Regions from separate parts of the Saccharomonospora sp. NPDC046836 genome, predicted to be linked through region 3. Evidence: riboswitches for the same ligand, from Rfam matches in the RefSeq annotation. Region 3 holds a riboswitch; each other region holds the start of a gene.
What was found. Region 3 has a riboswitch for thiamine pyrophosphate ahead of thiO (glycine oxidase ThiO). Riboswitches for the same ligand answer to the same signal wherever they lie in the genome.

Region 1 (7,746 bases), on a different contig from region 3:
ATCCGCTTACGCCGAAGGACGTAGCGGTCGAACAGTGGCGCCAGTGTCGCGATCACCGCGGCGGCAAGCAGTCCGAGGATGCCGCCTGTGGAGCCGAGCAACTCGGCGACGCTGCCCAACGTGTCCTCGAACCTCATCAGCGACAGCGTAGAAGTCGATCAGCCGATGGTGGCGCTGCGAACCGATTCGTTCACTCTCCGTTCAACAACTCGACGCATGCGCTCAAGCGTTGTCCTGGCTCAGCCGCCAGAACGGTGACACAGGGCCGACGCCCGCGCCCAGTGGATACGCCTCGGCAACGCAGCGCTCGATGAACCGCTTGCCCGCGGCCACGGCGTCTGGCACGGGACGGCCCTTCGCCAGTGCGGCCGTGATCGCGGAGGCAAGGGTGTCGCCGCCGCCGTGCGTGTGCTCGGTGTCGTAGCGCGGGCCGGCCAGTTCGACGTAGCGCTCCCCGTCGGACAGCAGATCCACACAGCGTGGGTTGCCGTACAGGTGGCCGCCCTTCACCAGCACCCACTGTGGCCCGAGTTCCAGTAAGGCGTCGGCGGCGGCCCGCTGGCTGCCCGTGTCGGTGACCGCAACGCCGGTCAGCAGCCGCACCTCGTCCAGGTTCGGCGTCACGAGCGTCGCGCGGGGGAACAGTTCGGTCCGGATGGCGTCGAGGGCCTCCTCGCGAAGCAGCGAATCGCCGTGCATGGACGCGGCGACGGGGTCGACGACGAACGGTATCCGGCCGTTGCGTCCGATGTGGACCTCATCGAGTGTCTTGCCCACCGCGTGGATGATGTCGGCGGTCGCCAGCATGCCGGTCTTGGCCGCATCGACACCCATGTCAGCGGCCACCGCCCTGATCTGGGCGGTGACGACGTCGACCGGGATCTCGCTGAACCCCTGCACGCCCAGCGAGTTCTGCACGGTGACCGCCGTGACGGCGGTCATTCCGTGCACGCCGCAGGCGAAGAACGTGCGCAGGTCCGCCTGGATGCCCGCACCACCGCCGGAATCGGATCCGGCGATGGTGAGGGCGGTGCGCGGCGTCGTGGTCATTGCTGGTCGACCACGGGCAGGTACACCTGGTTGCCGTGCTCGCTGAACTCCTCGGACTTCTCCCGCATGCCCTCCTCGATGGCATCCACAGTGGACAGTCCATGTTCCTCGGCGTACTTGCGCACGTCTTGCGTGATCCGCATCGAGCAGAACTTGGGTCCGCACATCGAGCAGAAGTGCGCCGTCTTAGCCGGTTCTGCGGGGAGTGTCTCGTCGTGGAACGACCGTGCGGTGTCCGGGTCGAGCGAGAGGTTGAACTGGTCGTTCCAGCGGAACTCGAAGCGTGCCTTGGACAGCTCGTCGTCCCATGCCTGCGCGTAGGGGTGGCCCTTGGCGAGATCCGCCGCATGTGCGGCGATCTTGTAAGTGATCACCCCGGTCTTCACATCATCGCGGTTCGGCAGGCCGAGGTGCTCCTTGGGCGTGACGTAACACAGCATCGCCGTGCCGTACCACCCGATCTGCGCGGCGCCGATCGCTGAGGTGATGTGGTCATAGGCAGGCGCGATGTCCGTCGCGAGTGGACCGAGCGTGTAGAACGGTGCTTCGCCGCAGAGCTGCTCCTCCAGCTCCACATTGACCTTGATCTTGTGCATGGGAACGTGGCCGGGGCCCTCGATCATCACCTGCACGTCGTGCTCGCGGGCGATGTGGGTGAGCTCGCCCAGCGTCTCCAGTTCGGCGAACTGCGCACGGTCGTTGGCATCGGCGATCGAACCGGGCCGCAGCCCGTCGCCGAGTGAGAACGTGACGTCGTAGGCGCGCAGGATCTCGCACAGCTCGGCGAAGTGGGTGTAGAGGAACGACTCCTTGTGGTGCGCAAGGCACCACGCCGCCATGATCGACCCGCCACGCGACACGATGCCGGTGACCCGGTTGGCCGTGAGCGGAATGTAGTGCAGCAGTACACCGGCATGCACGGTCATGTAGTCGACGCCCTGCTCGCACTGCTCGATCACGGTGTCGCGATAGATCTCCCAGGTGAGCTTCTCCGGCTCACCGTTGACCTTCTCCAGCGCCTGGTAGATCGGCACCGTCCCGACAGGCACGGGGGAGTTACGCAGAATCCACTCGCGAGTCTCGTGGATGCGCTTGCCGGTTGAGAGATCCATGATCGTGTCGGCGCCCCAGCGGGTCGCCCACACCATCTTGTCGACCTCCTCCTCGACCGACGACCACACCGCGGAGTTGCCCATGTTGGCGTTGATCTTCACGAGGAAGTTCTTGCCGATGATCATCGGCTCGGACTCCGGATGCCTGCGGTTGGCCGGAATCACCGCGCGTCCCCGGGCCACCTCCGCGCGGACGAACTCGGGGTCGACGCGCTCGCGGGCCGCGATGAACTCCATCTCCCTTGTGATGACCCCGGCTTTCGCCCAGCCGAGCTGGGTGCGGTGCTCGCGGCCGTCGATCCAGCCGGAGCGCGTCGGGTGAAGTCCACTGTGGACGTCGATGGTGGCGTCCGGATCGGTGTACGGGCCGGAGGTGTCGTAGACGTCGAAGTGTTCACCGTTGGACAGGTCGATACGGCGGACAGGTACCCGCAGGCCCGATTCGGTGCGGAGAAAGGCCTTGCGGGAACCGGTGATGGAACCAGTGGTGACGGTCGGTCGAACGTCAGCATTACGTTCCAGTGTCGTCACAGAAATCCACTCCCTACGCTGGCATTACCCAGTCAGGTTCATGCGGTCGGCGGCACCGGGTCCACGAAATGGACACCAGCCGCCCTCTCAGCCCGCCAAGGCGCGAGCTCCCGCGATCTGAAGTTGTCCCCTTGACGATGCCATGGCCGGGGGCCGAGCTCAACCCACGAGTTCGGTGGGCGTGGCGAATACGTCGACCATCGCGCCGTTACGCAGCACCGTGACGGCGAGCCGGGTGCCGATCACCTCGGCGAAGAGCTGCCGCTGGATGCCCTGCGCGTCGAAGACCTGTTCGCGCCCGACGGTGAGCACGAGATCACCGGCCCGCAGCCCCGCGTGATCGGCAGGGCCTCCGGAGACCACCTCGACCACCCGGACGCCGGCGGCCTGGCCCGTGCGTGCGGCGACGCCGTCCGGCAGCGGTGCGGGTACACCGACGACGCCGAGGTAGGCCCGCCGTACCCGGCCCTCCACGAGCAGTGTGTCGATGATGCGGCGGGTGGTCGCGTTCACCGGTACCGCCAGCCCGAGGCCGAACCCGGCGACCGCGGTATTGATCCCGACCACCTGGCCGTTTGCGTCGGCGAGGGCGCCACCCGAGTTGCCGGGGTTGAGTGCCGCGTCGGTCTGGATCACGTCCTCGATCACGCGGGTCGCGCGGCCCTGCCGGACCGGGATCGCCCTGCCGAGCGCGCTCACCACGCCTGCGGTCACCGAGCCGGAGAAGCCGAGCGGGCTACCGACCGCGACCACCAGCTGGCCCACGATCAACCGATCGGCGTCGCCGAGCCGGGCCGCTTCCGGGGTCGGGCCCTGTGCCCGCAGCACCGCCAGGTCCGACAACGGGTCCGCGCCGAGCACCCGGAAGTCCGCCTCCGTGCCGTCGGCGAAGGTCGCGGTGCCGCGCCGGTCGCCGCCCACCACGTGGGCGTTGGTCAGCAGGTAGCCGTCGCTGTCGAACACGACCGCTGAGCCGCCGCCCCGCGGTAGCCCGACGCTCGCCACGTGTGGTGTGACAGATCTGGCCACAGAACTCACCGCGCGCGAGTAGGCGTCGAGCGCGTCGGACTCGGACACCGTCATCACAACCCTCGCCGATTACACCGTTGCACCTGTCTCGATTGTGCTCCCGGTACCGGCGTGCCCGCTGCCCGTTCGCGCGGGGCTGAACATCTTTCTCTCAGTCCGCGGGGGTGTCGGTTCCCTGACCGGGCTCGGGTAGCCAGCTGTTGCCGGGCACGCCCCAGTCGTTCGCCTTGAGCATCTTCTTCGCCGCGCGGGCGTGCCTGCCGACGAGCCGGTCGAGGTAGAGGTAACCGTCGAGATGATCGGTCTCGTGCTGCAGGCAGCGCGCGAAGTAGCCGGTACCCTCCACCTCGATCGGCTGGCCGTCGAGATCGAAACCGGTCACCTTCGCCCAGGCTGCGCGGCCGGTCGGGAACGACTCGCCGGGCACCGAGAGGCAGCCCTCCCAGTCGTCGTCCGGATCGGGCATGGTCTCCGGCAGCTCCGAGGTCTCCAGCCGCGGGTTCACGACGAGGCCCTTGTGCCGGACCCCCTCGTCGTCGGGGCAGTCGTAGACGAACAGGCGCAGGTCGAGGCCGATCTGGTTGGCGGCGAGACCGACACCCTCCGCCGCGTACATCGTCTCGAACATGTCCTCGGTGAGCGTACGCAGTTCGTCGTCGAACTTCTCCACCTCGCGGGTGGGCCTGTGCAGGACGGGGTCGCCGGCGATGCGGATGGCGTGAACGGTCACGACTTAGATTGAACCAGCGGCGCGAAGCGCCTCGTTGGGGGGTGGTGGTCGGGCGACGGGTGGGCCAGCGGCGCGAAGCGCCTCGCTGGGGGGTGGTGGTGACCGGGACGCGCCGGGCATGGTTCGTGGCGCTCGTCGGCTCCCGTGGTCTAATGGCGCAGCGGAACGACAACCGTGTGATTTCGCCGAGATTGCGAGGAGCCAGATGGACGCAGCGGAGTCGATGGCCCAGGAGGGCCAGCCGTCCCCGCCAGCCCCAGCCGGCCATCCCGCCGAGGGTCTCGCACAGCGGGAACAAGAGGTACTCGCCTTCGAGCGCCAGTGGTGGAAGTACGCCGGTGCGAAGGAACAAGCCATCCGCGAGCTCTTCGGCATGTCGCCAACGCGCTACTACCAGATCTTGAATCGGCTCATCGACAAGCAGGAAGCCATGCGCGCGGACCCGATGCTGGTCAAGCGACTTCGCAAGACGCGCGCCGCGAGGCAGCGCACCCGCGCGGCACGGCGGTTGGGGATTGAACTGCCATGAGCATCTTCGACGGGCTGTCCCGGCCGATGCGAGCCGCCGGCCTCGGGCTGATCGCGGTCGCCGTGATCGCGGGCGTCATCGGTGGTATCACGCTGCTGGGTTCCGGCGACGACTCCGAGCAAACCGCGCAACCGAGCACGTCACAGGAACAGCAACCGCCGGGTGACGGCGAGCGCAGCACCTCCGCCCAGCCGACGTCCACGCAGCCCACGACGACGAGCACCAGCACGACCAGCCAGCCGCCCGCAGCCGGATCGCCGAGCACACAGCCGAGCCAGCCTGGTACGCCCTCCACGCCTGGTGCGCAGCCGGGCGGCACCGACAGCGGCGCGACCGGCCAGGACCAGCAGGCGGGGGCGAAGTGGGTCGGCCTCAGGGTCTACAACAACAGCACCATCAAGGGGCTCGCCAACACCGCCGCCGATGACTTCCGCGCGCAAGGCTGGAACGTCGTCCAGGTGGACAACTACCCGTCGGGGATCATCCCGACCAGTACCGCGTACTTCCGGCCGGGCACCGATGAGGAAGCCGCGGCCCGCTCGCTGGCCGGCCAGTTCGGCCTCCGTGTCGAGCCCCGCTTCGACGGCATCCAGGACTCCAGCCCCGGTGTCATCGTCATCGTCACCCAGGACTACGAGAGCACCGCTACCAGTTAGTAAGCCCATGTGCGAAGGGCCTGCGTGGCGGTGCGGGACCGAGATCAGGAAGAGACGGCGGGGCCGAGGAGGTCCCAGCGGTTGCCGGCGATGTCGCGGAAGACGACAAGCCGGCCGTAGGGCTCAGTTCGGGGCTCGGTGAGAAACTCGACGCCGGCGGCGCGCATGTGCTGGTAGCTGGCGTCGAAGTCATCGACGCGGAGGAAGAAGCCGACCCGACCGGCGTGCTGGTTGCCGATCGCAGCGATCTGGTGTTCGCCGTCGGCGCGGGCGAGGAGGATGCCGGTCTCTGCGTCCGGCGGGCGGACGACAACCCAGCGCTTGGGACGGCCGTCGTTCGTGCGGGCTGGCGAGTCCTCGGCCAGCTCGAATCCCAATGCCTGGGTGAAGAAGGCGATCGCGTCGTCGTAATCCTCGACGATGATCGCGGTGAGCTGCAGGAAGGCCATGAACGTGACGATGCCAGCAGCTGGGGTCTCGCGGGCGGCGGCAGGTGGCGTGTCGCCGCAGCGGTAGGCCCGCAAGCGGCTCCGCCGCTGAGGAAACTCGAGTTAGCGGCCTGCGGCGTAGGCCTCCAGCGCTGCGAGCTGTGCCGGATCGAGCGAGGGGCGGACGGTGCCGCGTGCCTTCGTCAGGTGCGCGGCGGTGACCTCGGCGGCCTCCAGCGACTCGCGCATCGCGGTGAGCGCGGCTTCGCGGATGAGCGCAGCGCAGTCGGCCGCCGAGTAGCCGTCCAATGCGGACGCGAGCTCGTCGAGATCCACATCGGACGCCAGTGGGGTGTTCCGCGCGCTCGCGCGCAGGATCGCCGCACGCGCCTCGGTGTCCGGTGGCGGCACGTAGATGAGCCGCTCGAGCCTACCGGGCCGCAGCAGGGCAGGGTCCACCAGTTCGGGCCGGTTGGTTGCGCCGAGCACCATGACGTCACGCAACGGTTCCACACCGTCCAGTTCGGTCAGCAGGGCTGCGACCACCCGGTCGGACACTCCGGAGTCGCCGGACTGCCCGCGGCGCGGTGCGAGCGCGTCCACCTCGTCGAGGAAGATCAGCGAGGGAGCGGCCTCGGCGGCGCGGTGGAACAGCTCCCGCACGGCCCGCTCGGACTCGCCGACCCACTTGTCCAGCAGTTCGGCGCCCTTGACCGCGAACACGTTGAGCGCGCCGGTGCCTGCCAGCGCCCGCACCAGGAAGGTCTTGCCGTTACCGGGCGGGCCGTAGAGCAGTACGCCGCGTGGTGGGGCGACGCCGAGGCGGGCGAAGGAGTCGGGATAACGCAGCGGCCACAGCACCGCCTCCGTCAGCGACTGCTTGACCTCCGTCATGTCGCCGACGTCGTCGAGGGTCAGCCCACCGGTGGCCAGAGTGTCCGAACTGGACATCGAGATCGGTCGCACCGACTCCAGCGCGTCCAGCAGGTCCTGCTCGGCTATGCGCGGGTCGGCACCGCCGTCGCGGTGCCGCAGTGCGGCGCGCAGCGCGGCGTCCCTGCGCAGCGCGAGCAGGTCGGCGGCCACGAAACCAGGCGTGCGCTCGGCGATGGCGCCGAAGTCGACATCGGGGTCGACGGGTGTGTCGCGCAGCAGGATCCGCAGCAGCTCGGTGCGCACCTGCGCGTCGGGCAGTCCGAGGGTGAGCTCCCGGTCGAGTAGTTCGACTCCCCGCAGCCTCGGGTCGACCGACTCCGGGTGCGCGCTGGTGGCCACGAGTGCGAAGCCTGGACGCGCGAGCGCGGCACGCAGGCGATCGAGCACCACCGTCGCGACCGGCGGCGGTTGTGTCGCAGGCAGCAGCGTGTCGACGTCGGTGAGTAACAGCACGCCCACGCCGTCACCCGAGGCCGTGGCGTCCATGGCCTGCGCCACGCGGGCGAGAGCGGCGTCGGGCTCCAGCACGGCCACGCTGGGCGCGGCCAGCCTGACCACCCTGACCTGCTCCGCATGGGCGACCGACCGGACGAGGGTCGCCTTGCCGACGCCCTCTGGCCCGGACAGCAGCACCCCGAGCCTGCCGGAGGTGCCGAGTTTGGTCAGCAGCTCCGGCCGGTGGAAAGCCAGGTCGAACCATTCGGCGAGCCGGCGTGCCGCGGCGCCGTGGCCGGCGAGGTCGGCG
Region 2 (7,746 bases), on a different contig from region 3:
GTCCTGACAGCCACGATGAACTGGCCGTCGAAGCGCGCGTCTCGCGACATCACCGCGCGGTAGCAGCGCTCGGTGTCCTGCCAGACGCGCTGGTTCGGCGTCGTTGCGGGTGTGGCGAGCTGTGTCATGGCATCGATACTGCCACCTGGTCAGGGGCTCGACTGGCGGAAATCAGACATTGCGGCCGCGGTGGCGGCAGGGCCGCGGAGGTCTGCGGCGGCGACCCGTAAACTGGGAGCCCGTGAGCCTTACCCTCGGCATCGTCGGGCTGCCCAACGTCGGCAAGTCCACCCTGTTCAACGCGCTGACGCGCAACGACGTGCTCGCCGCGAACTACCCGTTCGCGACGATCGAGCCCAACGTCGGCGTCGTCCCACTGCCTGACCGGCGCCTTGACAAGCTGGCCGAGGTGTTCGGCTCCGCGAAGACTGTGCCCGCCACGGTGTCCTTTGTGGACATCGCCGGCATCGTGAAGGGTGCATCCGAGGGCGCAGGGCTCGGCAACAAGTTCCTCGCCAACATCCGTGAGGCCAACGCGATCTGTCAGGTGATCCGGGTGTTCGACGACCCGGACGTCGTCCACGTCGACGGCACGGTCGATCCCCTCTCCGACATCGAGACGATCAATACCGAGCTGATCCTCGCCGACCTGCAGACGCTGGAGAAGGCGCTGCCGCGGCTGGAGAAGGAAGCGCGTACCAAGAAGGAGGCGCGGCCCGCGTTCGAGAACGCGCAACGGGCCAAGGAGATCCTGGACTCCGGGCGCACCCTGTTCACCGCGCAGAACGAGGTCGACCTGCCGGGGCTGCGCGAGCTGAGCCTGCTCACCGGGAAGCCCTTCCTGTACGTGTTCAACGCTGATGAGACCGTGCTGGCCGACCAGACCAGGCGGAAGGAGCTGGCCAAGCTCGTCGCCCCTGGTGACGCGGTGTTCCTCGACGCCAAGGTGGAGGCCGAGCTGCTCGAACTGGACGACGAGGAGGCAGTGCGCGAACTGCTGGAGTCGGTCGGCCAGGACGAGCCGGGCCTGTATGCGCTCGCTCGCGCCGGTTTCCACACGCTTGGCCTGCAGACCTACCTCACAGCGGGTCCCAAGGAGGCGCGCGCGTGGACGGTCCCGCAGGGGGCCACGGCGCCCCAGGCGGCAGGCGTCATCCACACCGACTTCGAGCGCGGCTTCATCAAGGCGGAGGTCGTCTCCTTCGATGACCTCGTCGAAGCGGGTTCCATGGCGGCGGCCAAGGCGGCTGGCAAGGTCCGCATGGAGGGCAAGGACTACGTGATGGCCGACGGCGACGTGGTCGAGTTCCGAAGCGGATTAACCTCTGGCGGCAAGAAGTAGGAGGTCGCCGGATGGCTGACGTCACCTTTCTGAGTCAGGCTGAGCCCGTCGACGAGTACGGGCGTGCACTTTACGCAGTGTCGCGATCAGTGCTGAGGGCTCATTTCGACGAGTTGTCGCATGCGGACCTCGAAGACCTTAACTGTGACCGGGTGGACGTTACCTTCCGACAGCTTTGCAAGGTTGCTCGCCTGCACCGTGACAAGGGAGCACGCGGAGATGGTTTTGAGTGGGCTGTGCACGAAGCGATTGTCGGTGGTGAGCCTCGAGTTGTCGATCTCGTCAGCGATGCGCTCAGGAAGGTAAGTCCTAAGTCTTTTGCAGATCTGGACTTGCCGACTTCCCTGATGTTCGGTCACGAGCGTGCACGGCACCTTGGATTCACTGATGCGGTCGTTAGTAATGCGAGTGGTGACGCGGTTTTGCTGCCTGATGGGTCAGGTCGACCTTTCGCATTTGACTCCTGGATACCGATTGCGGCTCGCGGTGTCGCTGGCGAGCCGTACCTTCGAGAGCGGATCAAGAAGGTGTGGAAGACTGACTTGTTCCTAAGTAGTTCCAGTAAGACAAGGTTTGCCGCCGCAACTATCAAGAGCAACTGGCATCACCTCGAAGACGGCAAGGGGCTCCGAGTGGCGATCGTTCCCCAGGCGGTAGATCTCCAGCCGGGGTATCAGAGGTGGAAGTCTCTCCATCTTGTCGCGCTGCCAGATCCGGATGGCTTCATGGGCTTGTTTAACGATGCATATGAGGCAGTCGCCGAGGCAATTTTGACGGTGGGCAGGCACGACCGCGCACCGTATTACTACAAGCCGAGCGCTAAGGCGCAAAAAATCCAGAAGCAGCTGGAGAAGTTCGAGAAGGTCAAGGTCATCGACATCCTGGACGCCCTAAACGATGCTGCGCAGCAAAACCTAATCGCTGTTGATAAGAAGCTCATGTCCGTGGAAGCACCTGCGTGGCTCAGCATCAACGAAAAACGGACGCCTGTCGTCGCCCCGAGACCGTCGTTCGTGAAGCTGGACTGACGCTGCGGATGCCCAGCGTCCACGGTTTCGACACCACGTGGTGGAATTCCGCTTCAACGTCTGATGCAGGCCCTGTCGGTCAGGCGATCAATACCCCTCCGGATTCACCAGTGGGGTGTCGCAGCGGTCCACAACGTTCGCAAGCAAAACCTGGGCAGATGCGAACTGCTAAACCGTGTGTGCGGCTGGCGTTGTTGGCCCCGCGTGCCAGTCGCCGGCAGGCGATCGGATGACCACTGAGCTGAGCAAGCTTCAGGTTGGTGGGGTGCATCGTTGGATGTTGCGCACGACGCTCCAACGTAGGTTGCGGGTCGGCTAGCAACTTCCAAGTTGGTGGGGTGCATCGTTGGATGTTGCGCACGACGCTCCAACGTAGGTTGCGGGTCGGCTAGCAACTTCCAAGTTGGTGAGGTGAACCGTTGGATGTTGCGCACACGGGCTAGCCGACGATCTGGTAAATCTCTTCGGCAAGCCAGAAGGCCCGACCACCCCGCCCAATGCTACCAATTTTCCTAAGAAGCCCTTTTTCTTCTATTGAAGTGATCAGATTCCTTGCGCCCTGATTTGTGACGCCTAATGCGGTTTCGACCCGCTTGACTGTAACGAAGGGGTTCGAAAATAGAAGATCGACAACTTCTGCTGCTCGACTCTTAGTGCCTGCAAATGTCAAGCGATATGACTCTCGAAGCTCAACTAGCCTACCTCCACGTTCTTCGGCGTCGGTCGCTTGGCGATATACGGCGGTCAGGAAGAACTGGAGCCATTCCTGGATTTCCCCCCGCTCTCGGACGGCCTGCAGTCGACTGTAGTACTCTTGTCGGTTGTCCTCCATGTACGCGCTGACGTACAAAAGCGGTAATTCAAGTACCTTCTTCTCCATTAGAAGAAGTGTTATGAGAAGTCGGCCGATTCGACCGTTTCCGTCTAGGAATGGGTGAATCGTCTCGAACTGGTAGTGCATCAGCGCGCACCTGATCAGTACGGGAAGCTTGTTCTCTTCGTGGACGAAGTTCTCCCAGTCTCTTAGTCGATCTCCGAGCAACTCTGGCAACGGCGGCACGAAGATTGCGGTGTCAGGTGAATCGGTGGGTGATCCAATCCATACTGGGCTGGTCCGCAGTTCGCCCGGTCGTTTTTCTCGGCCGCGGACGCCGGAGAGCAGTACGGCATGAACCTGCCGTATCAAGCGGGTGGATATCGGCAAAGATTCTAGGAGCTTAATGCCTTCATTTAGCGCTTTCTGGTAGTTGAAAATCTCAGCAATGTCGTCGCTCGCGGTGGGCTCTACTGCCGCTTCAGCCTGAAGCACGTCCGACAAAGAGGCTTCCGTTCCTTCAATCCTCGAGCTCGCTACCGCCTCGCGCCGTTGATAGGGTTGGACCAGAATCCCGGGGTTGCTCAACAGTCGACCTACCCCAGAAAGTCGCCCCAGGGCTGTGTCAGCCTGCGACAGTGCCAGGACAGTGTCGAGAGTCAGGTCGAGGTGGCGCTGTCGAGGCGCCACTCTGGACAACTTCGCGAGTCTCGCCGTCGCCGAGCCCGCAACGTAGGTGCAGGCACCACGGCTGCTCAGCGTCCCGTTCTCGCCGCAGCCGGCGTTCGGCCTGCTCACCGAGCGAATGACCGAGTTCTGGCCTGCCGAGCATTCGATCTACGCCCCGACAACGCGGATGTCGTTGTCGAACCACGGGTCGGCGGACGCTGGTTCGAACGCGGCGTCGATGGCACCGAATGCAACTGAAGCCGGGTGACGCTGTGGGAGCCGCCCACCCGCCTGGTGCTGTTGTGGCAGATCGGCGCGGACTGGCGTTTCCGTCCGTGGCAGCCTGTCTGCGGTCATGGTCAGTACCTGTATGAAAGAACTGACGACATTCCACGCTTGCTCGAGCGCGCCTACGACGTCACGGCGGCGACGATCGGTGCATCCCGCCGGAGCGCTACTCTGCCGCGAGCCCGTGTTCCGGGTGGAGGGCGAGGTGGTCGACTTCACCGCACTCGGTGAGCGCAGCCACGCCGATCTGAGTGCCGACTTCACGGCCGCCGCGCGACGGGCATTGGCGGCCTTCGCGGCCCCGGGTGCCCTGGAGCGTGAGTTCCCGTTCGCGTTCGGCCCCGCGCCGGGCCTGCTGATCGCGCAGATCAGCCTGTCCGAGACGCTTGCGCACGGCTGGGACCTGGCGCGTGGTGCTGGCGTGCCCTACCGGCCCGACGACCGCGTTGTGGACGCGGTCGCGCGCTGGCACGCTGCGGGCAGCGCCGAGGACCGGCAACGGTCCGGCATGTTCGGACCACCGGTTGTAGGCGCGGCCGACGCCTCGCCGTTCGAGAAGCTGCTGGCGCTGCTCGGCCGCGAAGCTTAGCCAGCCGCGGCGAGCAGGATGACGAACAGCAGAGTGACCGCCGTCGCGAATGCGGTCACCGTGGCCTGCTGGCCGGGGGTCAGAACGGGGGCGCGGTTCATGGGTGTGCTCCCCAGAAGGCTCGTGGTCGGTGAGTCACCCTTGACAGCGCCCTGACCGCGCTCGCCGTTAGCCGCCGCGGCCGCATGTGTCATAGATCACAAGTCGGAGCGGCGCTGCCTGGTTCTCGCGGTGTAAAACAGCACCCCGCCCGCCACGGCGATGATCATCGCGAACGCAATCCCACCGACGACGAATGCCTGGGTGATGGCGCTCCCCGGTACCGCGGCCGCCTGCTGGGTGTCGTGCGTTGCCGCGGCGACCGGCAGTACCCCACCACCCAGCGCCATCAGGACCAGCAAGCCGAGCGCCGACAGTAGGCGCAGCCGGCGACGGGAATGCGAATCGGCTCGCGATCCGTTGCGGGCAAAGCTGAAACGGCTCATCGCGCACTCCCTTCCCCATGCTGGCTACCCGGGGAACGCGCGATGACACCACCGAGGTTTCGCGGCCGGCGCACATCACAGAGCCTCGATCACCCCGTCGATCTCGCTCGCCAGCGAGACATCCCGCTCGGTGATCCCACCCTCCGAATGCGTAGTAAGCCGGAAAGTCAGCGTGCGCCAACGGATGTCGATGTCGGGATGGTGGTTGGCGCTCTCCGCGATCTCGGCGACCCGGTTGACCACCTGGATCGCCTGCGGGAAGCTCGCCAGCTCCGCATCGCGCTCAATCGCGTCGCCCGCGCGCCGCCATTGGGACAGGTGACCGAGTGCCTCGTCGATGCGCTCGTCGCTCAGTAGCTCTGCCATGCGTCCATGGTCGTACCGCGGCGGGTACGCTGCACGTTTGCCACGGGAGTCCGGCACACGCCGGGCTGAGAGGTGGGCGTGAGCCCACGACCGTTCGCACCTGATCCGGATCATGCCGGCGCAGGGAGGCAGCTGCTCTCCTTGCTGGCGAGGACGCCGGTCACGACTAGGAGGGTGGATGAGATTCCTTCGCACTGCGGCAGTGGTGTCCGTCGCTGGTGTACTGACCGCGAGCTGCACGGTGCTCAGCGGGGACGGCGGCGAACCTGAGGGCCCGACCACCGTCACCCTGGTGACGCACGACTCGTGGGCGGCGCCGCAGGAGGTCCTGGACGCGTTCGAACGCCAGTCCGGCATCCGCATCCGCGTGCTCAAGGAGGGCGATGCGGGGGAGCTGACCAACAAGCTGGTCCTCACCAAGGCCAACCCCATCGCCGATGTCGCCTACGGTGTCGACTCCACGTTCGCCTCCCGCGCACTGGCGGAGGAGGTGTTCGAGCCGTATACCAGCCCCGAGGCCAACCGCGGCCCCCAGCGTTACTCCATCGACCCGCAGCACAGGCTCTCCGCCGTCGACGTCGGCGACGTGTGCGTGAACATCGACACCGGCTGGTTCACCGACAACGATGTGCCGGAGCCGAAGACCTTCGACGATCTCGCCGACCCGCGCTACCGCGGTCTGCTGGTGGTGCCCAACCCCGCGACGTCCTCGCCGGGGCTGGCCTTCCTGCTCGCGACGGTCGCCCGCTACGGCGAGCAGGGCTGGCGTGACTATTGGTCCCGGCTCGAGGGCAACGACGTTCAGGTCGTCAGCGGCTGGACGGAGGCCTACACACAGGAGTTCTCCGGCTCGTCCGGTAACGGACCGAAACCGATGGTGTTGTCCTACGCATCCTCGCCAGCCGCGGAGATCGGCGAGGACGGGCAGCCGCGTACCAAGGCACTTCTCGACACGTGTTACCGGCAGGTCGAGTACGCCGGTGTGCTGGCAGGCACCCGCCAGGCCGACAACGCCGGCAAGGTCGTCGACTTCCTGCTCTCCCAGCAGTTCCAGTCGACCGTCGCCGAGAACATGTACGTCTACCCGGCGCGCGAGGGCGTGGCGTTGCCGTCCGGCTGGGCGCAGGCCGCGCCGCTGCCACAGAACCCGGCTTCGCTGCCTAGTGAACAGGTGCAGGCGGGGCGGGAGCAGTGGATCGAACAGTGGCGCGGGCTGCTGGAGGGGTAGCGGGGCTCGCGGGAGCGACGGCACTCGCCGTCCTCCCGATCGGGTTTCTCGCCGTCTTCTTCGCCTGGCCCGTGGTGGCGATCCTGCGGCTCGGCCTCGCGGACGGCGAGGTGGCCACCACGCTGTTCGAGGCGCAGACCTGGCAGCTCGCCCGGTTCACGGTCGCGCAGGCGGCCGCCTCGACCGTGGTCGCGGTCGTCGCCGGCCTGCCGGTGGCCTATCTGCTGGCCCGGGTGCGGCTGCGCGGTGTCGGGGCCGTGCGCACGTTCATCCTCGTACCGTTCGTGCTGCCGACCGTCGTGGTCGGCCTGGCGTTCCGCGCGCTGTGGCCGGAGGGCGGCGTGTTCACGATCGTGTTGGCCAATGCCTTCTTCAACGTCGCCGTCGTGGCACGCACCGTAGGCGGGCTGTGGGCGCATCTGGACCGGCGCGCGGAGGACGCCGCACGGTCACTCGGCGCCTCGCCGTGGCAGGCGTTCCGCACGGTCACGTTGCCCGCCATCGCACCGGCCGTCGCGTCGTCGGCGGCTGTGGCGTTCCTGTTCTGCGCGACGAGCTTCGGCGTCGTGCTCATGCTCGGCGGCTCGCGCTACCGCACGCTGGAGACCGAGATCTACCTGCGCACGGTGAACCTGCTCGACCTGTCCGGCGCGGCGGCCCTTTCGCTGGTACAGCTCGGCGCTGTGCTCGCGGCCCTGCTGATCGGCGCGGCGGCTCGCCGTCGAAAGGAGACGGCGGCGCGGCTGCGGGCAGCGGCGGACACGGCGCGCCGCCCCGAGGGGCGCGAGTGGTGGGTCGTCGCCGCCGGGTTCGCGGTGCTCGGGCTACTGGTCACGCCGATCATCGCGTTGCTGCTGCGCTCGGTGTCCACACGCGACGGTTGGAGTCTCGAAGGGTACCGGGCGCTTTCCGGTGTCGGCGAGTACGGCGCCCTCAA
Region 3 (7,746 bases):
CGGGCGAGGATTCATGGCGCGAGGCGATGGACGCGGTGCGCTGCCTGTACGGAATCGACGTGCTGCTGAAGTCGGCGGCGTGGCACCTCAACCACGGCTCGCTGCGTCCAGGCGATCTGGATGTGCTGCGCTACGCCCACACCAATGCGGTGGGCCGGGTCGGTCGCTCGCTCGACAGTCTGCTGGACGGGCTCGCCGTGCCACCCGGCCGCGTCGGCGGTTTCATCGGGCGTACGGACTACGTGAGCAGGGTCGCGTCCCTGCTCCAGTGACACCGGGATCACCAGCCACACTGTGTGCCATGAGCGAAGCCCGACCACCCGCCGCGCTGACCATCGCAGGCTCCGACTCCGGTGGTGCCGCCGGCCTGCAGGCCGACCTGCGGACCTTCCTGACCTGCGGGGTACACGGCCTGGTCGCCGTCACCGCCGTGACCGTGCAGAACACGCTGGGCGTCCACGACCGCAGCGACATCCCGGCCCACATCGTCGCGGGGCAGATCGAAGCCGTCGCCGCCGACATGGGGCTGCAGGCGGCCAAAACCGGGATGCTCGCGTCGGCGGAGATCATCGAGGCGGTGGCGCTGGCGTGCGACAAGGCCGGCGTCGGCCGGGACGCCGAAGTGCCGTTCGTGGTCGATCCGGTGGCCGCGTCCATGCACGGCCACCCGCTGTTCGACGGCAGGGGGCTCGCCGCGCTGCGTGAGGAACTGCTGCCACGCGCCACCGTGCTGACCCCGAACCTGGACGAGGTGCGCCTGCTCACCGGGATCGAGGTCACCGACCGGGCGCTGATGCGCGAGGCCGCGGTCGCACTGCATGCGCTCGGGCCGCGGTACGTGCTGGTCAAGAGTGGCCACCTGGTCGAGGACCCCGAATGCGTGGACCTGCTCTACGACGGCGAGACGTTCACCGAGCTGCCCGGTCCGCGGTTCGCGACGCCGCACACGCACGGCGCCGGTGACGCGATGGCCTCGGCGCTCACCGCGGGGCTCGCCAGGGGCATGCCGGTGGCCGATGCCGCCCGGTTCGGCAAGTGGTTCGTGCGCAACGCGGTCGAGAACTCCTATCCGATGGGCGCCAAGGTCGGACCAGTATCAGCATTCTGGCGACTCGCCCCTGAACGTCACCCATAAGATGCGCCGGTGACCTCGCGCGAACGTCTACAACGGTTGGTCGAGAACCAGCGCTTCCAGAACTTCATCATCGCGATGATCATCTTCAACGCCGGAACGCTCGCGCTGGAGACGTCGCGGGGCATGGTCGACTCCTACGGCACACTGCTGCACACGCTCGACTACATCGCTCTCGCGATCTTCGTGTTCGAGCTGCTCGCGAAGGTCTACGTCTACCGCGGCGACTTCTTCCGCGACCCGTGGAACATCTTCGACAGCGTGGTGGTGGGTATCGCACTGGTGCCTGCCACGGGCCCGTTCGCGGTACTGCGGGCGCTGCGAATTCTGCGGGTGCTGCGCCTGGTGTCGCTGGTGCCGTCCATGCGCAAGGTGGTCGCGGGGCTGCTGGCGGCCATCCCCGGCATGGCGTCGATCGCCGCGCTGCTCGGGCTGATCATCTTCGTGGCCAGTGTGATGGCCACGAAGCTGTTCGGCGGCATCGCACCCGAGGACTTCGGTGACCTGGGCACATCGCTGTTCACGCTGTTCCAGGTGATGACCGGTGAGTCGTGGCCGGACATCGCCCAGGGCATCATGGAACAGGCGCCGCTGGCGTGGATCTTCTTCATCGTCTACATCCTCGTGTCGAGCTTCGCGGTGCTGAACCTGTTCATCGCCGTCGTGGTGAGTGCGATGGAGGACCAGCTGCGCGACGAGATCCGCGAGGAAGAACAACGACAGGCAGCCGAGCAGGCAGCGGCCAACGCGGAGATCCTCACCGAACTGCGCGCGCTGCGGGCCGAGGTCGCCCAACTACGCGAGCGCCAACTAGACCCGAGTTAGGTCCCCAAGGGAACTTCAACTGCCCTTTCGCTCCGGCTCGTCGTCGAGCAGCGCCTCCAGGACGGGCAGCGCGGCGGCGAGCGCGTCGCGGTGTTCCGGTGACAGGCGGTCAATGCGCTTGCTCAGCTCGTGGATGCGCGTGGAACGCAGGCCGGAGAGCATGCGCTCGCCCTCCTCGGTCACGGTGGCCAGCCAGGCACGCCGGTCAGCCGGATCCGGTTCCCTGCGCACGTACCCGGCATCGACGAGCGCGGCGACGATACGCGACATCGTCGCCGCCGCGACGCCCTCCTTCGCGGCAAGGTCGCCGAGCCGGAGCTGGCCGTACGCGGACAACGTCGCCAGCGCCGAGATCGAGCCGTGGCCGGGGCCGGGGGTGCCGGCCTGGCGCAACGATCGCGACAACCGGCCGATGGCGAGAAACAGCCTGCCGGGTACGTCCTGCGACGACCTGCTCACCTAGCGCTCCTTCGCGTACGCGCCGAAAATTGCCGTTCACGATACGTGGCGGCAGGCGGTGGTCAGCGTGGTGGGCTGGACGCCTGCGCCCAGAAGCGTTGCGGAACACGCCCCGCCTGCCGCGCCAGCCTGCCCGCGATCACCGCCGAGCGCATGGCGTAGGCCATTCGCTCGGGGTCCTGTGCCCGGGTGACCGCCGTCGACAGCAGCACGGCAGCACAGCCCAGCTCCATGGCCAGCGTAGCGTCGGACGCGGTGCCGATCCCGGCGTCGAGGATGATCGGCACGCTCGCACGGGCCACGATCAGCTCGATGTTGTGCGGGTTGCGGATGCCGAGCCCGGTACCGATCGGCGCGCCGAGTGGCATGACCGCGGCACACCCCGCCTCCTCGAGGCGTAGCGCCAGCACCGGGTCGTCGTTCGTGTAGGCGAACACCGTGAATCCGTCGGCGACGAGCCGTTCGGCGGCCTCCAGGGTCTCGACCGGGTCGGGCAGCAGCGTCCGGTCGTCGGCGTGCACCTCGAGCTTGATCAGGTCGGTGTCCAGCGCCTCGCGGGCGAGCTGCGCGGTGAGCACGGCCTCCGCGGCGCTGCGACAGCCCGCGGTGTTGGGCAGCAGGGTGATGCCGAGCCGCCGCAGCAGCTCCAGCACCCCGGAACCGCCCTCGGCGTCGGCACGCCGCAGGGCGACGGTGGTCAGCTCGGTCCCCGACGCCACCAGCGCCCGCTCCAGCACACTGAGGTTGGCGGCCCCACCGGTGCCGATGATCAGCCGCGAGCTCAGCTTGTGGCCGTCGATGACGAGCTGGTCACCGGATTCGTCGATCATCGCTACCCTCCTTGCACTGCGGTGAGGATTTCCAGCCGAGCGCCGTCCAACACAACGACCTCGCCCCAGCGCGCCCGCCGCACCACCTCGCCGTCGAGCGCCACCGCGACGCCCCGCTGGGCGGTACCGAGTACGGCGAGCAGGTCGGCGACCGTGCTGCCATCGGGAAACTCCCGCTCGTTCCCGTTGACCTGTATCCGCATCAGACTCGTTCCTCACGGCGAACTCGACTCGGGTGGGCTGCGGCGACTCCGGGTGGTGGTGGCGCACCGGCGAGCCAGGCCAGCACCGCGTCAGCCGTGACAGGGGCGAGCAGCAACCCGTTGCGGTGGTGACCCGTTGCCGCGAACAGCCCGTCGGCGAGCTCACCGAGGTAGGGCAGGTTGTCCGCGCTCGCGGCACGCAGCCCGGCCGCGGTCTCGGTGAGCTCGTACTCGGCGATCGCCGGGAAGATCCGCTCGGCGCCCTCCAGCAGCTCGCGAACCCCGCGCGCGGTCACCGTGGTGTCGAATCCGGCCTCGTACTGCGTGGCGCCGAGCACCAGCTCCCCGTCCTGCCGCGGCACCAGGTACACGGGCCTGCCCTCGACGACGGCGCGCACGGTGCGGTGCGGCGGCGGAAGGGTCGTGCGACGGGCGCGCAGCCGCAGGATCTCGCCCTTGAGCGGGCGGACCGCACCGGCCAGTTCAGGCGCGAGGCCCGCGCTCCACGCACCGGCGGCCAGCACCACCGCGTCGGCCCGGTGCACAGCACCTGCCGTATGGACCGACCCGGGCGCGAGCTCGACAACCTCCTCGCGGACGAACTCGGCACCATGCCGGCGGGCGGCCCCGACCAGTGCGTTCAGCAGCCTGCGGTTGTCGACAGCCAGGTCGCCGGGCACGAGCAGGCCGCCACGCACGGCACCGGCCAGGCCCGCCTCGGCACGGCGGAGTTCGCGACCGGTCACGAAGCTCGCCTCGCGCCCCAGCTCACGCAGGTACCCGGCGTGGATCTCCAACTGCTCGGCATCGGCGCGGTCGAACGCGGCAACGATCGTGCCAGCGCGGGAGAGGCCAGGATCGGCACCGGCCGCGCTCAGCTCGGCGGCGAACGCAGGCCAGCGGCGCAGCGACTCCTCGCCCAGTTCGAGTACCGCTTCGTCGCCGGGCCAGGCCTCGGTGACCGGTGCGAGCATCCCGCCGGCCACCCATGAGGCTCCGCCGCGGGCGGGATTGGGGTCGAACACGGTGACGGCGTGCCCAGCGGCCGCGAGCCGCCAGGCCACGGCAAGGCCGATCACACCGGCGCCGATCACGGCGACAGTGGGCTCAGCGGTCATGACTATCACGCTCCCTGCGCCGGCATGATCCGGATCAGGTTCCACGGTCGGAGCGGCGGCTCCCTCTCAGCCCGTGCCTCGGGCTCCCGTGCGGACGCCACCACGGTACAGGGCCGTACTACGGTGACGCCATGCCAGGCCTCACCGGTGACCAGATCAGGCAACGCCTCGCCGACGCGCGGCTGTACCTGTGTACCGACGCCCGCGGCGGCCGCGGCGATCTCGCCGAGTTCGCCGACGCTGCACTGGCGGGTGGTGTCGACATCGTGCAACTGCGGGACAAGACCGGCGGCGCGCCACTGGAAGCCAAGCACGAGATCGCCGCACTGGAAGTGCTCGCCGAGGCGTGCGCACGGCACGGCGCGCTGCTGTCGGTCAACGATCGCGCCGATATGGCGCTCGCGGTCGAGGCCGATGTGCTGCATCTCGGCCAGGACGACCTGCCGGTGTCCGTGGCGAGGCGCGTCCTCGGTGACGCTCCGGTGATCGGGCGTTCAACCCATTCGCTGGCGCAGGCGCGCGCGGCCGCCGCGGAGCCTGGTGTGGACTACTTCTGCGTCGGTCCCTGCTGGCCGACGCCGACGAAGCCCGGACGCGAAGCACCCGGGCTTCAGCTCATCAGCGCGGTCGCCACCGGTATCGGCACGGCCAGGCCCTGGTTCGCCATCGGCGGCATCGACGCGGTACGCCTGCCCGAGGTCCTCAGCGCAGGTGCCCAGCGTGCGGTAGTGGTCAGGGCGATCACCGAGGCCGAGAACCCGCGTGCGGCCGCGGCCACCCTGCGTGCGGGACTCACGGCCGCGCGCTCGGCGTGACCTCATCGCCGGCGCCGGTTGTCGGGCTCGGCTCCGATGTCGGTGCCACGCTCGTGGTCTCGCTCGGCCGCGACGACTCGGACGTCGGCTGCTGTTCCGCGCTGCCGGTCGGCGCGGTCGTCTCCGGCGGCACGCTCGTCTCGGTGGTGGTGGCCGGCGGCGCGGTGGGCTGGTCCTGCTGCTGAGCCGGCGTCGACGGCTGCTGCGTCGGCTGCTCCTGGTCACCTGGCTGGTTCAGCCGGTCGCCGACCAGCTCGCCGACTGTGCTGGCCCCCTGCCCGGACAACGAGCTGCCACTCACGAGCTCGAACCCGGTCACGACGAACATGCCGATCACGAATGCCGCGACGCTCGTGGCGAGCACCAACGGCCAGCGGCGGCGCCACCATGTACGTTGCCCGGCGGCTGGGGTGTCCGGCTTCGCCAGGTACACCGTCTTGTCTTTGTCCTCGCCAGGCACCGGCAACCGCACCGTCGGCTGCTCGCTCACCGACAGTGCCGGTCCGGTTCTCGTCTGTCCTGCCCTGGTATCGGTGATGGCGACGGCGAGCGCCTTGGCCTTCTTTGTCGCCGCCTTCGTCGTTTGCAGTGAACGCAGGTAGATCTCGCTGCCCACAGTGGTCACCACACTGACCACACCCGCGCCGAGCACGGTGCCGTAAACCCCCAGGAACGACCCGAGAAACGCCGCGGTGACGGCAGCCAGCGCGGCCGCGATCACCTGTGCGGGCCTGAGACCGGACTTCTCCGACTTCTCTTCCGTATCGTTCTGCTTCTCCTCAGCCATGATTCCGATCGCTCGCGCAGGTTCTCCTGTCTCCAGGCCCTCAACGAACCGAACGCGCCAATCGCTCCCCGTGTCGCCAAGAGTGAGCACTGCCACGATGTCCACAGTGGACCTTGAAAAAGGGCGTCGAAAACGGCCAAACGGCACATACCCACAACGCGAGCGGATCGGAATGGCCGATGCAGGGCAGCATCACATGGACGACTCCGCCCTCCACCACCATCCCCTGGCCGAGGATGGTGGTGGCCGGCGACCCGCGCCCAGCCGAAGCGTCACGGCCTGGTCAGCGTGGTGACGAACTTGTAGCGGTCGCCACGGTAGATGGAACGCACGAACTCGACAGGCTTGCCGTCGGTCGCGAAGGAATGCCGGGACAACAGCAGCACCGGCATACCGACGTCCGCACCAAGCAGCTCGGCCTCCTGCGGGCCGGCGAGGGAGGTCTCGATTGTCTCCTCCGCACGGTCCAGTTCGATTCCGTACCGCTCACGCAGCGCTTCGTAGAGTGAGCCACCTTCGGTGATGTGCTTACGCATCCCGCGGAAACGGGCCAGCGGAAGGTGCGTTGTCTCCAGCGCCATAGGCTCACCGTCGGCGAGCCGCAACCGCTTGAGTTTGAGCACCTTCGCGCCGGTGCGAATACCGAGCAGTTTCGGTAACTCACCTTCCGCAACGATTTCCTCGACTTCCAGTAGCCGCGAGGACGGCTCGCGGCCCTGCGCCCGCATGTCCTCAGTGTACGAGGACAGTTGCAACCGCTGGGCGACCTTGGGCTCGGCGGCGAACGTACCCTTACCCTGCACGCGATGCAGCCTGCCCTCGGCCGTCAGATCGGCGAGCGCCTGGCGGACCGTCGTGCGCGACACGTTGAAGTCGCCGGCAAGTGCCCGCTCCGTGGGAATGGGTGAACCGGCCGGCAATGCTTCGAGCAGATCGAGCAGATGCTGCTTGAGCGCCCAGTACTTCGGCTCGCGCTGGCCACGTGTGCCGGATACCGAACCCGACGTACCCCCGGAAACCGCCTCCAACATGACCGACTCCTTCATTACACGCAATACTGCTTCACCTGCAACGCTACCCTTCGCACACCGCGTTGAACCTGTCTAGTATTGGTCTAGACCTTAACTTGGTGACGAGAGGACCATGGTGATAGAGGGCAAAGCGGGCCGGAGTATGACGGCCGAGATCGCGGAACAGCCCGACATCCTGTCCGGACTCCTCGAACAGCGTGCCGCCATCGCCGAGGTGGCCCGTGCCATCGCCCGCCGGCCGCCCCGGTTCGTCCTGCTGGCGGCTCGCGGTTCCAGCGACCACGCGGCGCTCTACGCCAAATATCTGATCGAAGTCCTCCTCGGCCTGCCATCCGGTCTCGTGTCGGCATCGACGACGACCCTCTACGGCGCCGAGCCGGACCTGCGGGACGTGCTGCTGCTCTCGGTGAGTCAGAGCGGCGGCTCCCCCGACCTGGTCGAGGTCACCGAGGCCGCGGGCAGGCGCGGCGCCCGCACCATCGCCGTCACGAACACGCCGTCCTCACCGCTGTGCTCGGTGGCCGAACTCGCCGTCGACATCCGTGC

Region 1: it holds a riboswitch for thiamine pyrophosphate, as region 3 does, so the genes downstream of both, thiC (phosphomethylpyrimidine synthase ThiC) here and thiO (glycine oxidase ThiO) in region 3, are expected to answer to the same signal.
Region 2: it holds a riboswitch for thiamine pyrophosphate, as region 3 does, so the genes downstream of both, ABZ863_RS24850 (thiamine ABC transporter substrate-binding protein) here and thiO (glycine oxidase ThiO) in region 3, are expected to answer to the same signal.

The regions. Positions count from the first base shown of each region.
Region 1 is NZ_JBEYXW010000049.1:20,134-27,879, reverse strand. It holds gene ABZ863_RS32205 (substrate-binding domain-containing protein) at 1-137, opposite strand, end outside; gene thiD (bifunctional hydroxymethylpyrimidine kinase/phosphomethylpyrimidine kinase) at 223-1,050, opposite strand; gene thiC (phosphomethylpyrimidine synthase ThiC) at 1,047-2,693, opposite strand; TPP riboswitch at 2,687-2,817, opposite strand; gene ABZ863_RS32190 (trypsin-like peptidase domain-containing protein) at 2,853-3,776, opposite strand; gene ABZ863_RS32185 (peptide deformylase) at 3,874-4,452, opposite strand; gene ABZ863_RS32180 (DUF3263 domain-containing protein) at 4,658-4,981, shown strand; gene ABZ863_RS32175 (LytR C-terminal domain-containing protein) at 4,978-5,637, shown strand; gene ABZ863_RS32170 (VOC family protein) at 5,682-6,086, opposite strand; gene ABZ863_RS32165 (AAA family ATPase) at 6,189-7,746, opposite strand, start outside.
Region 2 is NZ_JBEYXW010000025.1:33,816-41,561, reverse strand. It holds gene ABZ863_RS24890 (AlkA N-terminal domain-containing protein) at 1-128, opposite strand, end outside; gene ychF (redox-regulated ATPase YchF) at 242-1,342, shown strand; gene ABZ863_RS24880 (hypothetical protein) at 1,354-2,370, shown strand; gene ABZ863_RS24875 (Fic family protein) at 2,810-3,982, opposite strand; gene ABZ863_RS24870 (hypothetical protein) at 4,022-4,210, opposite strand; gene ABZ863_RS24865 (TIGR03086 family metal-binding protein) at 4,326-4,730, shown strand; gene ABZ863_RS24860 (hypothetical protein) at 4,928-5,215, opposite strand; gene ABZ863_RS24855 (4a-hydroxytetrahydrobiopterin dehydratase) at 5,291-5,581, opposite strand; TPP riboswitch at 5,614-5,725, shown strand; gene ABZ863_RS24850 (thiamine ABC transporter substrate-binding protein) at 5,760-6,809, shown strand; gene ABZ863_RS24845 (ABC transporter permease subunit) at 6,785-7,746, shown strand, end outside.
Region 3 is NZ_JBEYXW010000007.1:672-8,417, forward strand. It holds partial or broken gene ABZ863_RS11210 (acyl-CoA dehydrogenase) at 1-272, shown strand, start outside; gene thiD (bifunctional hydroxymethylpyrimidine kinase/phosphomethylpyrimidine kinase) at 302-1,135, shown strand; gene ABZ863_RS11220 (ion transporter) at 1,145-1,957, shown strand; gene ABZ863_RS11225 (MarR family transcriptional regulator) at 1,973-2,416, opposite strand; gene ABZ863_RS11230 (thiazole synthase) at 2,479-3,246, opposite strand; gene thiS (sulfur carrier protein ThiS) at 3,249-3,449, opposite strand; gene thiO (glycine oxidase ThiO) at 3,449-4,567, opposite strand; TPP riboswitch at 4,562-4,667, opposite strand; gene thiE (thiamine phosphate synthase) at 4,699-5,382, shown strand; gene ABZ863_RS11250 (hypothetical protein) at 5,360-6,169, opposite strand; gene ABZ863_RS11255 (GntR family transcriptional regulator) at 6,442-7,200, opposite strand; gene ABZ863_RS11260 (SIS domain-containing protein) at 7,343-7,746, shown strand, end outside.